Regions from separate parts of the Cupriavidus sp. PB-02 genome, predicted to be linked through region 1. Evidence: predicted binding sites of a transcription regulator. Region 1 holds the regulator's gene; each other region holds the start of a gene.
The links. The regulator sigma-54, encoded in region 1, starts transcription at its own class of promoters, with help from an activator protein. The targets are predictions, from matches to a motif close to TGGCANGNAANCTGCTTT.
Positions count from the first base shown of each region.

Region 1 (3,410 bases):
CAAAACGACACAAGGTCACGCACCGGGTTGGATGCAAAAAATGCCCGCCTGCCATGTATGGCGCAGCATACACCTTGCCGCCGTCGTTGCGAACACCCTCGCCCAATCGGGTGGTACTAGTTTGCACCGCCGCCACAGCCAGGGCGCTTTATGCTCATTTTCTGGCGCCAGGGCGCAAAAAAGCCGCGTTTGAGCGCGGCTTGCCTGTCTAGTCTCGGATTCGACGGCTCGCTGGGAGCCGCCGGGCACGGTCATTGCTGCATTTGCGCTGCGGCCATCTGATATTTGACCGCCTCGCGGTCGTGGCTTTGCACGCGGTCCTTGTAGCGGATCACCTGACGGTCGAGCTTGTCGACGAGCGCGTCGATTGCCGCATACAGGTCTTCGTGATGCGCTTCAACAAAGATGTCCTTGCCCCTGAGATGTAGATTGATTTCCGCGTACTGGCGCCGGTCCTTTTCTTTGTGATTATCGACAGAGAGCAGCACGCTAACGCCAATGACTTGATCGAAATGCCTGACGATTCGCTCCAGCTTCGTTTCCACGTACTCACGCAATGCCGGCGTGATGTCAAGGTGGTGTCCACTGATCTTGAAGTTCATAGCGCTTCTCCTTCTGAAAGAGCCTCACCAGGCAGGCGGTGGGCTCGGCTACAAAGACTTGCGGAGATTGACTGCGGGGATTTTCAGGGCTTCGCGATACTTGGCAACGGTGCGGCGTGCGACAACGAAGCCTTGTTCGCCCAGCAGTTCGGCAATGCGACTGTCGGAAAGGGGATTCCTCGGGTCTTCGGCTCCTATCAGTTGCTTGATCAAGGCGCGGATGGCCGTTGATGAAGCCGCGCCACCGGTTTCGGTGGACACGTGGCTGCCGAAGAAGTACTTCAGTTCGAAAGTACCCATCGGCGTTGCCATGTATTTATTGGTCGTCACCCGGGAGATGGTTGACTCGTGTAAACCCAGTGTATCGGCAATCTCCCTCAAAACCAAGGGGCGCATGGCGATTTCGCCGTGGGTGAAAAAGTTCTTTTGACGCTCGACAATGGCCTGTGAGACACGCAGGATGGTGTCGAACCGTTGCTGGATGTTCTTGATCAGCCACCGCGCTTCCTGCAGCTTCTGCTGCAGGCCGGCCGTGCCCGACTCGCCCTTGGCGCCGCGCAGGATCTGCGCGTACATATCGTTGATGCGCAGCCGCGGCATCACATCCGGGTTGAGTTGCGCGGTCCAGCCGCCGCCGCTCTTGCGCACGAATACATCGGGCACCACGAAATCGGCTTCCGGGCGGCTGTAGGCATGGCCGGGATAGGGCGCGAGCGAGCGGATCAGTTCATGCGCCGCCTTCAGCGCCGCTTCGTCCACCTGCAGCGCCTTCTTCAGCCGCGTGTAGTCGCGCACTGCCAGCAGTTCCAGGTGGTTGGTGACGATGACCAGCGCCAGGTCGCGCTGCGGGTGCTTCAGGCGCCGCAATTGCAGCGCGAGGCACTCGGCGGCATTGCGCGCGCCCACGCCGGGCGGATCGAAGCTCTGCAGCAGCGTCAGGATCGCGTGGACTTCCTCGATCTCGAATTCGAGTTCTTCCGGCAGCTCGGTGCAGATTTCCTCGAGCGACGCGCTCAGGTAGCCGTCGTCGTCCAGCGATTCGATCAGGAAGATCGCCAGGCCCTTGTCGCGCGTCGAGATCTTCAGCGGCGCGAGCTGCTCCATCAGGTATTCGCGCAGCGTCGGCTCGGCGTCGCGCAGCTGCATCGGCGTCTTTTCGTCATCGTCGCCTTGCGGCCGGCGGGCGAAGTCGTCAAGGCTCCAGTCGCTGCCATAGTCGTCGCCGCTGCTGCTGTCGCCGTAGCTGTCATTGTCGCCCGCGGCGTCGGTGCGCGCGTCACCGTTTCCTTGCGGCTCGGCCGGCGCGGGTGCGGGCGCGCTCTGCAGGTTGACCGAGCCGTCGGCGGCCACGCGCAGCGGGCTTTCGATCCAGTCGTTCTCACGCTCGAGCAGGGGGTTTTCCGTCAGCGCCTGTTCGACTTCCTGCTGCAGTTCCAGCGTTGAAAGCTGCAGCAGCCGGATCGACTGCTGCAGTTGCGGGGTGAGTGCCAGGTGCTGGGAGAGGCGGAGCTGTAGCGACGGTTTCATGCGACCTATTTTATGCGCATCTTTCCGTTGTTGGAACGGAAATTGCTATCGCTGATGCGCTCTGATCGCCGCACGCTGTGGGGTATCCCACGCGCTGCCTGAACAAAACCTGCCGTGTGTGGTAGCGCTCGAGACAACGCTTCTGACCACTTTCAGCAGGCCGGTACATCACATGCGGAAGTTCTCGCCCAGGTAGACGCGCCGCACCGATTCGTTGGCGATGATCTCTTCGGGCTCGCCCGCGGCCAGCACCGTGCCTTCGCTGATGATGTAGGCGTGGTCGCAGATGCCGAGCGTTTCGCGCACGTTGTGATCGGTAATCAGCACGCCGATATTGCGCGCCTTCAGGAAGCTGACGATGCGCTGGATCTCGCCCACCGCGATCGGATCCACGCCGGCGAAGGGCTCGTCCAGCAGGATGAAGCGCGGCGACGAGGCCAGTGCGCGCGCGATCTCCACGCGGCGGCGCTCGCCACCCGACAGCGACAGCGCCGGGTTGTTGCGCAGGTGCGCGATCTGCAGGTCGTCGAGCAGCGAATCGAGGCGGCGGTCGATCTCGGCCTTGCCCAGCGGCTTGCCGTTTTCCACCTGCAGCTCCAGCACGGCGCGGATGTTCTCCTCGACGTTGAGCTTGCGGAAGACCGAGGCCTCCTGCGGCAGGTAGGACAGCCCCATGCGTGCGCGCTCGTGGATCGGCAGGCCGCTGATATGGTCGCCGTCGAGCACGATATCGCCCTCGTCCAGCGCCACCAGGCCGACGATCATGTAGAACGAGGTGGTCTTGCCCGCGCCGTTGGGGCCGAGCAGCCCGACCACCTCGCCGCTCTTCACGTCCAGCGAGACATCCTTGACCACCGTGCGCGTGCCATAGCGCTTCCTCAGGTGGCGCACGACCAGCGTGCTGCCCCCGGCTAGGACGGTGGAGGCTTCGACGAAAGGCTTTTCGGCAATCGTTGCGGTATCGGTCATTGGCTCAGGCATTCATTCAGGCGGCGGCGCAGGGGATGTCGTATGCGGCGCCGGCGTCAGGGTTTGTTGGCCGGCGCGGGCGCGGACTTCAGGTTCAGCGGCGAGCCGCCGGCACCGGGCGCGCCTTGGGCGCCCTGGTCCTGGCGCGGCGACAGCACTGCGCGCACGCGGCCGGAAGGATTGGCGGGCGAGCCCTCGCCGCCGCTACCGGCAGCCGTGTAGAACTCCTTGCGGCTGTCGTAGGTCAGCACCGCGCCGCGGATCTCGTCGACCATCTTGGCACCCTGCAGGCGGGCCATGCGGGCATTGCCG
Region 1 covers NZ_CM177694.1:355,829-359,238, forward strand. Annotated here, with positions in the region: gene hpf (ribosome hibernation-promoting factor, HPF/YfiA family) at 252-602, opposite strand; gene AC10V3_RS01780 (RNA polymerase factor sigma-54) at 651-2,129, opposite strand; gene lptB (LPS export ABC transporter ATP-binding protein) at 2,298-3,098, opposite strand; gene lptA (lipopolysaccharide transport periplasmic protein LptA) at 3,155-3,410, opposite strand, start outside.

Region 2 (3,410 bases), on a different replicon from region 1:
TGGCCACGCCGAGGCCTTCGGAGCGGGTCAGCACCAGGTCGCTCGACGGGTCGCGATAGCGCCAGTCAGGGCCGGCACCGGCATCCAGCAGTACGCTCGGAATCACCAGGTCGATGCCGATGCGGGCGCGCTCTTCGCGATGATCCGGCCCGCTCAGGCCGGCGCGCTCGCACAGCACCTGCCAGCGGTCCGCGCGCTGCTCGATGCCACCGCTTTCAAAGTGGCGCCAGCGGCTGTGATAAGGCACCTGCAGGTCCGGGTAGCGCTGCCGGATGGTGCTGGCGACGTAATCGGCAATCGCATGCACGCGGTCGGGATGCCAGGTAAACAACGCCGACGCGCCGCTGGCCACGTGCTCCGTGACTGCCGCGCAATGCGTGCGCACCGCCTCGGCGCACAGCAGCGCCGAGGCGGGATGCCCTTCCGGCACCGGGCTCAGCCAGCCGGCGCCCGGCCGCATTTCCTCGCCTGCTCCCCGACGGTCCATGCCGCCACGATCCTCTTCGGGATACATTGTCATTCGTTCAACCCCCTGCCCTTTGCCAGGGCCAGTTCGTCGGCATCCGGCGGCGTGTAGCGCGTAAAGTAGCCGGCGGCCACCTTGGCATCGATCTCCACGCGCGCGTCGGCGGGGATCAGGGCTTCGGGGATCGCCACCTGCTCGACTACCTCGATGCCCTGCGCCACCAGCGCGCCGTGCTTCATGTTACTCATCGACGCCCAGCGGTCGATGCGGCGGATGCCCAGCCAATGGAACACATCCGGCATCAGTTCCTGGAAACGCATGTCCTGCACGCCTGCCACGCATTCGGTGCGGGCAAAGTAAGTCTCGGCGCGGTCACCGCCCGCCTGCCGCTTGCGGGCGTTGTAGACCAGGAACTTGGTCACCTCGCCCAGCGCGCGGCCCTCCTTGCGGTTGTAGACCACCAGCCCGACGCCGCCCTGCTGCGCCATCTCGATGCACACCTCGATGCCATGCGCCAGATACGGCCTGCAGGTACAAATGTCTGACCCGAACACATCGGATCCGTTGCATTCATCGTGCACGCGGCACGCCACCCGGGTCTCGGGCTTGCCGAGCTGGCTGACGTCACCGAAAAAGTACAGCGTCATGCCGCCGATGGGCGGCAGGAACACTTTCAGGTCGGGACGGGTCACCAGTTCCGGGAACATGCCGCCGGTCTGCTCGAACAGGCTGCGCCGCAGCACGCTCTCCTTGATGCCGAAGCGGGCCGCGAGTCCGGGCAGGTACCACACCGGGTCGACCGCCGCCTTGGTCACGCGCACGTCGCCGTTGGCGTAGAGGATGTTGCCATCAGGCGTGAGCCTGCCCGCGGCGATGGCAGCGCCCAGCTCCGGCATATTGATATGCGCGCGCGTGACGGCGATGGTCGGGCGGATATCGACGCCGGCGGCGATGCGGTCGGCAAACACGGTGGACACCAGATGCCCCCACGGGTCGAGCGAGACAATCTTGCCCGGATCGCCCCATTGCGGGTGCGGCCCGATGGCCTCGGCCGGCGCGGTATCGGTCAGGTCGGTACGGTGGTCGCGCTGCAGCGAGCCCGCGGCCACCGCCAGCGCCCGATAGATGGCATAGGCGCCGGCATGGGTGCCGATCACATTGCGCTGCGCGGGGTTCGCCAGGCTGGCGATCACCGGTCCGCGCTCGGCCGCAGTCGGGGCGCCCCAGTGGATCGGCTCGGCCGGCTTGTCGCGGCGCGCGTGCGAGGTGAGGACGATATGGTCGGACATGGCTCCCTCGGTTCCCGATGGAATCCTGACCAAATGGTCAGGTTTACGATTCCATACTAGGCAACCTTCATGCCATCGCCCAATGCCCGTTTACGCGAGTTTTGCCGCCATGTGTATGACGGCGTACGCAAGTCCGGGGCAGCGGCATGCACACGCCACGTGCCTGGCGCATGACATCCGCGGTGCGCACGCACCAGCAAGAAGCGGCGCACGGCCTGCAGGCGCGGCGCCACATCGCGGGCACAGTGGGGCACAGTCTGTCGCTGCAAGCTGCGCACGAGGAGTGATGCGCAGCACTTGCAAGCGTTACACGGTGGGACGGCTGGCCGAGCCGCGGTTGTCGGCCAGCAGCGCGCGCAGCGCCGCCAGCGGGCTGGCACTTTCCACGTAGCGATGGAACAGCGCTCCCGCCACGTTGCTGAGTATCCACGCAGCTGCCATGCCGAGCGCATTCAGCACCGGCTGCCCCGGCGCGAGGTTCGACACCGTGGCATTGACCAGCAGGCACACCGGGAAATGGACCAGGAACAGCGAATAGGAGATCCGCCCGAAGAAACCGACCACGTGCGCGCGCGGCCAGCGTTCCATCCAGCCGCCGCGGCGTGAGATCGCCAGCAGCAGCGCCGTCGCCAGCGCCACGGCGATGCGCAGGCGGAAGTCGACGATCAGCGCCGCCAGCACCACGGCGCCGAGCACCAGCAGCGCCATCGCCGAGCGGCCCGGGTTCGACGCCCACCAGGCGAGCGTGCCCATGGCGTAGGCGCCAAAGAAGTACACCGCCCAGATATCCCACGCGGCATCGCGGTTGAACCAGAACAGCGAGGCCACCGCGAGCACGGACACGATGCCGACGCCCGCGCCGGCAGCCGCCCGCCCGCGCGACATGGCGCGCGCCGCCCACAGTGCCGCCAGCAGCAGCGCAAACAGTTGCAGGTCGATGGCCACGTACCAGACCCCGGCCGAGAGGGCATCAACGTCGAGCACGTTGTGCAGCAGCGCCAGGTGCGCGAGGAACTGCATCAGGTGCGGCGGTGCGGGGATCGACGCGTGCACCATCCACTGCCGCGCCAGGGCGGCGCCGGCAATGCTGAGCAGGATTGCCGCGGCGTAGGGCACCACCAGCTTCTGGTAGCGCTGCCACAACGCCAGCAGCGGATGCTGGCGCAGCTCCAGCCGGCCGTACGGCGCGAGGCTGCGTGCGGCGAGGAAACCGCTGATCACCAGGAAGACCTGCACCGCGATGCGGGCGTAGTCATACAGCCAGTCCACCAGGCCGGGCGCCAGCTGGTAGGCGGCGTCCGACATCGGACCATAGAACGCGAGGTGGTGGAGCACGATCAGCTGCGAGCTGACCGCCTTCAGGGCGTCGATGCACGGCAGGCGCGACGGACGGGGGCTCATTGTTATAAGAAGGCGACAAAAGGCACGAAGGCGCGATTCTACCCTGTTGCCCCCTCAACAATGTGGCGAAACATCCACAAATTGCGATTGGTTACATACTCCTCTGCCAGACTCCAATGCCGTGGGCCTGGTCCTCCATGTCTTAACAGGCAGGCATTTGCTTATGACGAGAATGTTCTTCGCCCAACCGGGGACAGGGTATACCCTAGCGTCTTTGCCGCATTGCCGGCCGCTTCCGGTTTCTCCTGCATGCC
Region 2 covers NZ_CM177695.1:1,967,821-1,971,230, forward strand. Annotated here, with positions in the region: gene AC10V3_RS29765 (URC4/urg3 family protein) at 1-520, opposite strand, end outside; gene AC10V3_RS29770 (GTP cyclohydrolase II) at 517-1,755, opposite strand; gene AC10V3_RS29775 (acyltransferase family protein) at 2,062-3,156, opposite strand; gene AC10V3_RS29780 (amino acid ABC transporter substrate-binding protein) at 3,406-3,410, shown strand, end outside.
Region 2: the regulator sigma-54 is predicted to act here: its motif matches at 1,813-1,830, upstream of AC10V3_RS29770 (GTP cyclohydrolase II).

Region 3 (3,410 bases), 190 kb from region 1:
CCAAGAATGACCGCGACGCCGACCGTACCGGCAATGCCGGTCTTGGCCAGCAGGTCGAGCACGGCGTTGTGGGCATGCAGGGACATCTCGACCTTTACACCAACCTGCGGCAGCTGCTGGAACTGTGACCAGCCGAACTCGCCCCAGCCGACGCCGAACCATGGGTGTGCGCGGAACATGGCTACGGCATGCGCCCACAACGCGCTGCGTGCGGACATCTGGTCCTGGGCTTCGAGCTGCGCGATGGTGTCGAACAGGCGCCAGTCGAAAGCCTGCCCCGCTATGCGAATTGCAGGCTGCAGGATCAGCAGCATCGCCACCATTCCGATCGCGGCCACCACCAATCCCGAAGTCCGCCGCATCGGATCGGCCTCGCGCGGCGTGCCGCGTGCCAGCCGGGCAGCGACCAGCGCGTAGCCCGCTGCAAGGCCGACGTGCAGCACGCCGGTGCGCGAGCCCGACAGCACGATGCCGCTCTCCAGCAACGCTACCGCGGCCAACCACATCGGAAAGCGCAGCTTTCCGCGCGAGGCCAGCCATACCGAGGCGGCCAGCGCGAGCCCGTGCACCGTTGCCTGGTGGTTGGGCTGGTTAAGGTTGCCCCACAGGCGGCGGTTGTCGTCGTAGAAGTAGGTGGAGACGAGGCCGAATGCCCGCGGCTCCAGGTGGAAGAGCTGCACCCATTGGGTGATGGTGCCAAGCAGGCCGGCAATGAGGAAGGCAATGGCGAACGCGTCGCCAACGTCCTGTGTGCTGCCTGCCGGCGTGCGGCGGTACCACCATGCGGCGCATGTCACTGCGGCCCCGAGGATCAGCGTGAGGATCGTGATCGTGCGACTGCCGGTGATGTCAGCGTGGCCGAGGGCGCTGAGTATCTGGCTGACGATGACCAGCCAGAGGAATAGCAGCGAGACCCACGGTAGGGACGCGGAAGGCTCCGAAGTCGATGCGGCGGGCCTGCGGAGCGCTTGAACGGCGACGGCGGCGATGGCACACAGCGCGGCAGCCCATTCACCATAGAACGTTGCGAGCGGCAGTGTGTGCCGTGAAACCAGCAGCGGGACAAGGATTGCTGCAATGAGGGCGGCCGACGGGAGGCGGGTCCTGGACGGCTGCATTGATGCGCCTGTTTAGGGGAAAAGGCGCATGATAGCTTGGGGTAGAGGTAAAGAAAAAGCGCCCGCAGGCGCTTTTTCTCTTGATCTAAGGACGATTAGGTGCGGCAGCTTACCGGGGCTACGTTGCCCGGGAGGGTTGCGACGCCAGCCGGGCCCGGAGTCGGCAGAGTTGAAGCTGCCTTGGCTGCCGAGAAGCACTCCCAATCCACCGAACCACCAGCCGGCGGAGTACCAGCAACCAATGCTGCGGCGCCAGAGGACGGTACAAGAACGAGGGTGCCACCGCCTGCACGAGCAGCGTAAGTGATAGTGATCTGACCATTCGCAGCCACTGCAATACCGGTAACGTTCTGGGTTGGGCTAGGGGCGACCCAGCCATTGGCAAGTGCAACGCCGTTGGCTGCGTTTTCGGTGACGGACGTTTTCGCCGCATCGGCTAGCGACAAACCTTCTGTGACGCGAGCACGAATCACGTAGTCCTGATAGGCAGGAATCGCGATCGCCGCCAAAATACCAATGATCGCCACCACGATCATCAGTTCGATCAGCGTAAAGCCCTTCTGGACTCGACGGCCCAGCTTCTTCAGTTGTTGTACCCGTTGCATGATTTGACCCCTCGAAGAGATTTTGGTTAAGCGTTGCACGTCTTCGGTTGCGTGACGCGGGAACCATTGAGCAGTAAGTGTGCCAGCCGCATCCCCCGTCCGTAAGACGTAAAAAGAGACAAAATTCGTCACCTAACAGGGGGTTGCCAGCCGCAAGCGCCAAAATTTGTCACCAGCACCGCTTAGCACCCGGCAAAGCGACAAAATGTGCGATCACTCACATGAGTTAGTTGTCCACCCCACCGACAGGGGCCTCGCCAACCGCAAACAAAAAGGGCGGCCAGCAGGCCGCCCTTCTCGCCTCGGTGAGGAGCTCGTCAGGCCGCCTGTGCCGACCGGCGGCTCAGCAGCTTGCCCATGATCACCACCAGAATCGCGCCCGCAGCGCCAAATACCAGGTGGGCATGCGGCACGTGGACCTCGAACCAGGCCGCGTCAACCGGATCGCTGACCAGCATCTCACCCGCCAGGTAGCCCAGGAGCGCGGCGCCCAGCACGATGATGACCGGAAAACGTTCCATCACCTTCAGCAGCAGCGTGCTGCCGAACACGATCAGCGGAATCGACAGGCCCAGGCCGATGATCAGCAGCATCAGCTGGCTGCCCTCGGGGCCCTTCTGCGCGGCGGCGGCCACGGCGACCACGTTGTCCAGCGACATCACCAGGTCGGCGATCAGGATGGTGCGGATGGCGGCCCAGATATCGTCCTTGCCGTCGTGGCCTTCCTCGTCGTCATCGCCGGTCAGCAGTTGCACGCCGATGTAGACCAGCAGCACTGCGCCCACGATCTTCAGGTAGGGCAGGCTCAGCAGCTTGACCGCGGCCACGGTCAGCACCACGCGCATGATGATGGCGGCGGCGCTGCCCCAGAAGATGGCTTTCTTCTGCTGGGCGGGCGGCAGGTTGCGCGAGGCGAGCGCGATCACCACCGCGTTGTCGCCGGACAGGACGATGTTGGTCAGGATGATCGATCCCAACGCAATCCAGAATGTGGTGGAAGACAGCAGTTCCACGGCAGGGCTCCTCGAATTTTATAGGTGGCACACCCGTCATCTGACGGGGTTTCGGATGTCTCAAAACACGGACATGACTGTTTACCGCACGAACCTTTCGATTAGATTTCAATTCTGTAATGTTTCGTGCCGGAAGCCACGCTGAAACGTCCGCCAGAAAGACAAAGCCCCCGCGCGGGCAGGGGCTTTGCCTGGTTCGTCATTCCAGCGCTCGCTGGAATGGCGAGGTACGACTTACAGCATCGCCTTCAGCAGGCGGCCCATCTCCGACGGGTTCTTGGTCACCTTGATACCGCAGGCTTCCATGATTTCCAGCTTGGCCTGGGCGGTATCGGCACCGCCCGAGATCAGCGCGCCGGCGTGGCCCATGCGCTTGCCCGGAGGCGCGGTCACGCCAGCGATGAAGCCGACCACCGGCTTCTTCATGTTGTCCTTGATCCAGTTGGCCGCGTTGGCTTCGTCCGGACCGCCGATCTCACCGATCATGACCACGGCGTCCGTTTCCGGATCGTCGTTGAACATCTTCATCACGTCGATGTGCTTCAGGCCGTTGATGGGGTCGCCACCGATGCCGACAGCCGACGACTGGCCCAGGCCCAGCGCGGTCAGCTGGCCCACGGCTTCGTACGTCAGCGTGCCCGAGCGCGACACCACGCCGATGCGGCCCTTGCGGT
Region 3 covers NZ_CM177694.1:544,752-548,161, reverse strand. Annotated here, with positions in the region: gene AC10V3_RS02680 (Wzy polymerase domain-containing protein) at 1-1,118, opposite strand, end outside; gene AC10V3_RS02675 (pilin) at 1,214-1,723, opposite strand; gene AC10V3_RS02670 (TerC family protein) at 2,041-2,736, opposite strand; gene sucD (succinate--CoA ligase subunit alpha) at 2,971-3,410, opposite strand, start outside.
Region 3: the regulator sigma-54 is predicted to act here: its motif matches at 1,791-1,808, upstream of AC10V3_RS02675 (pilin).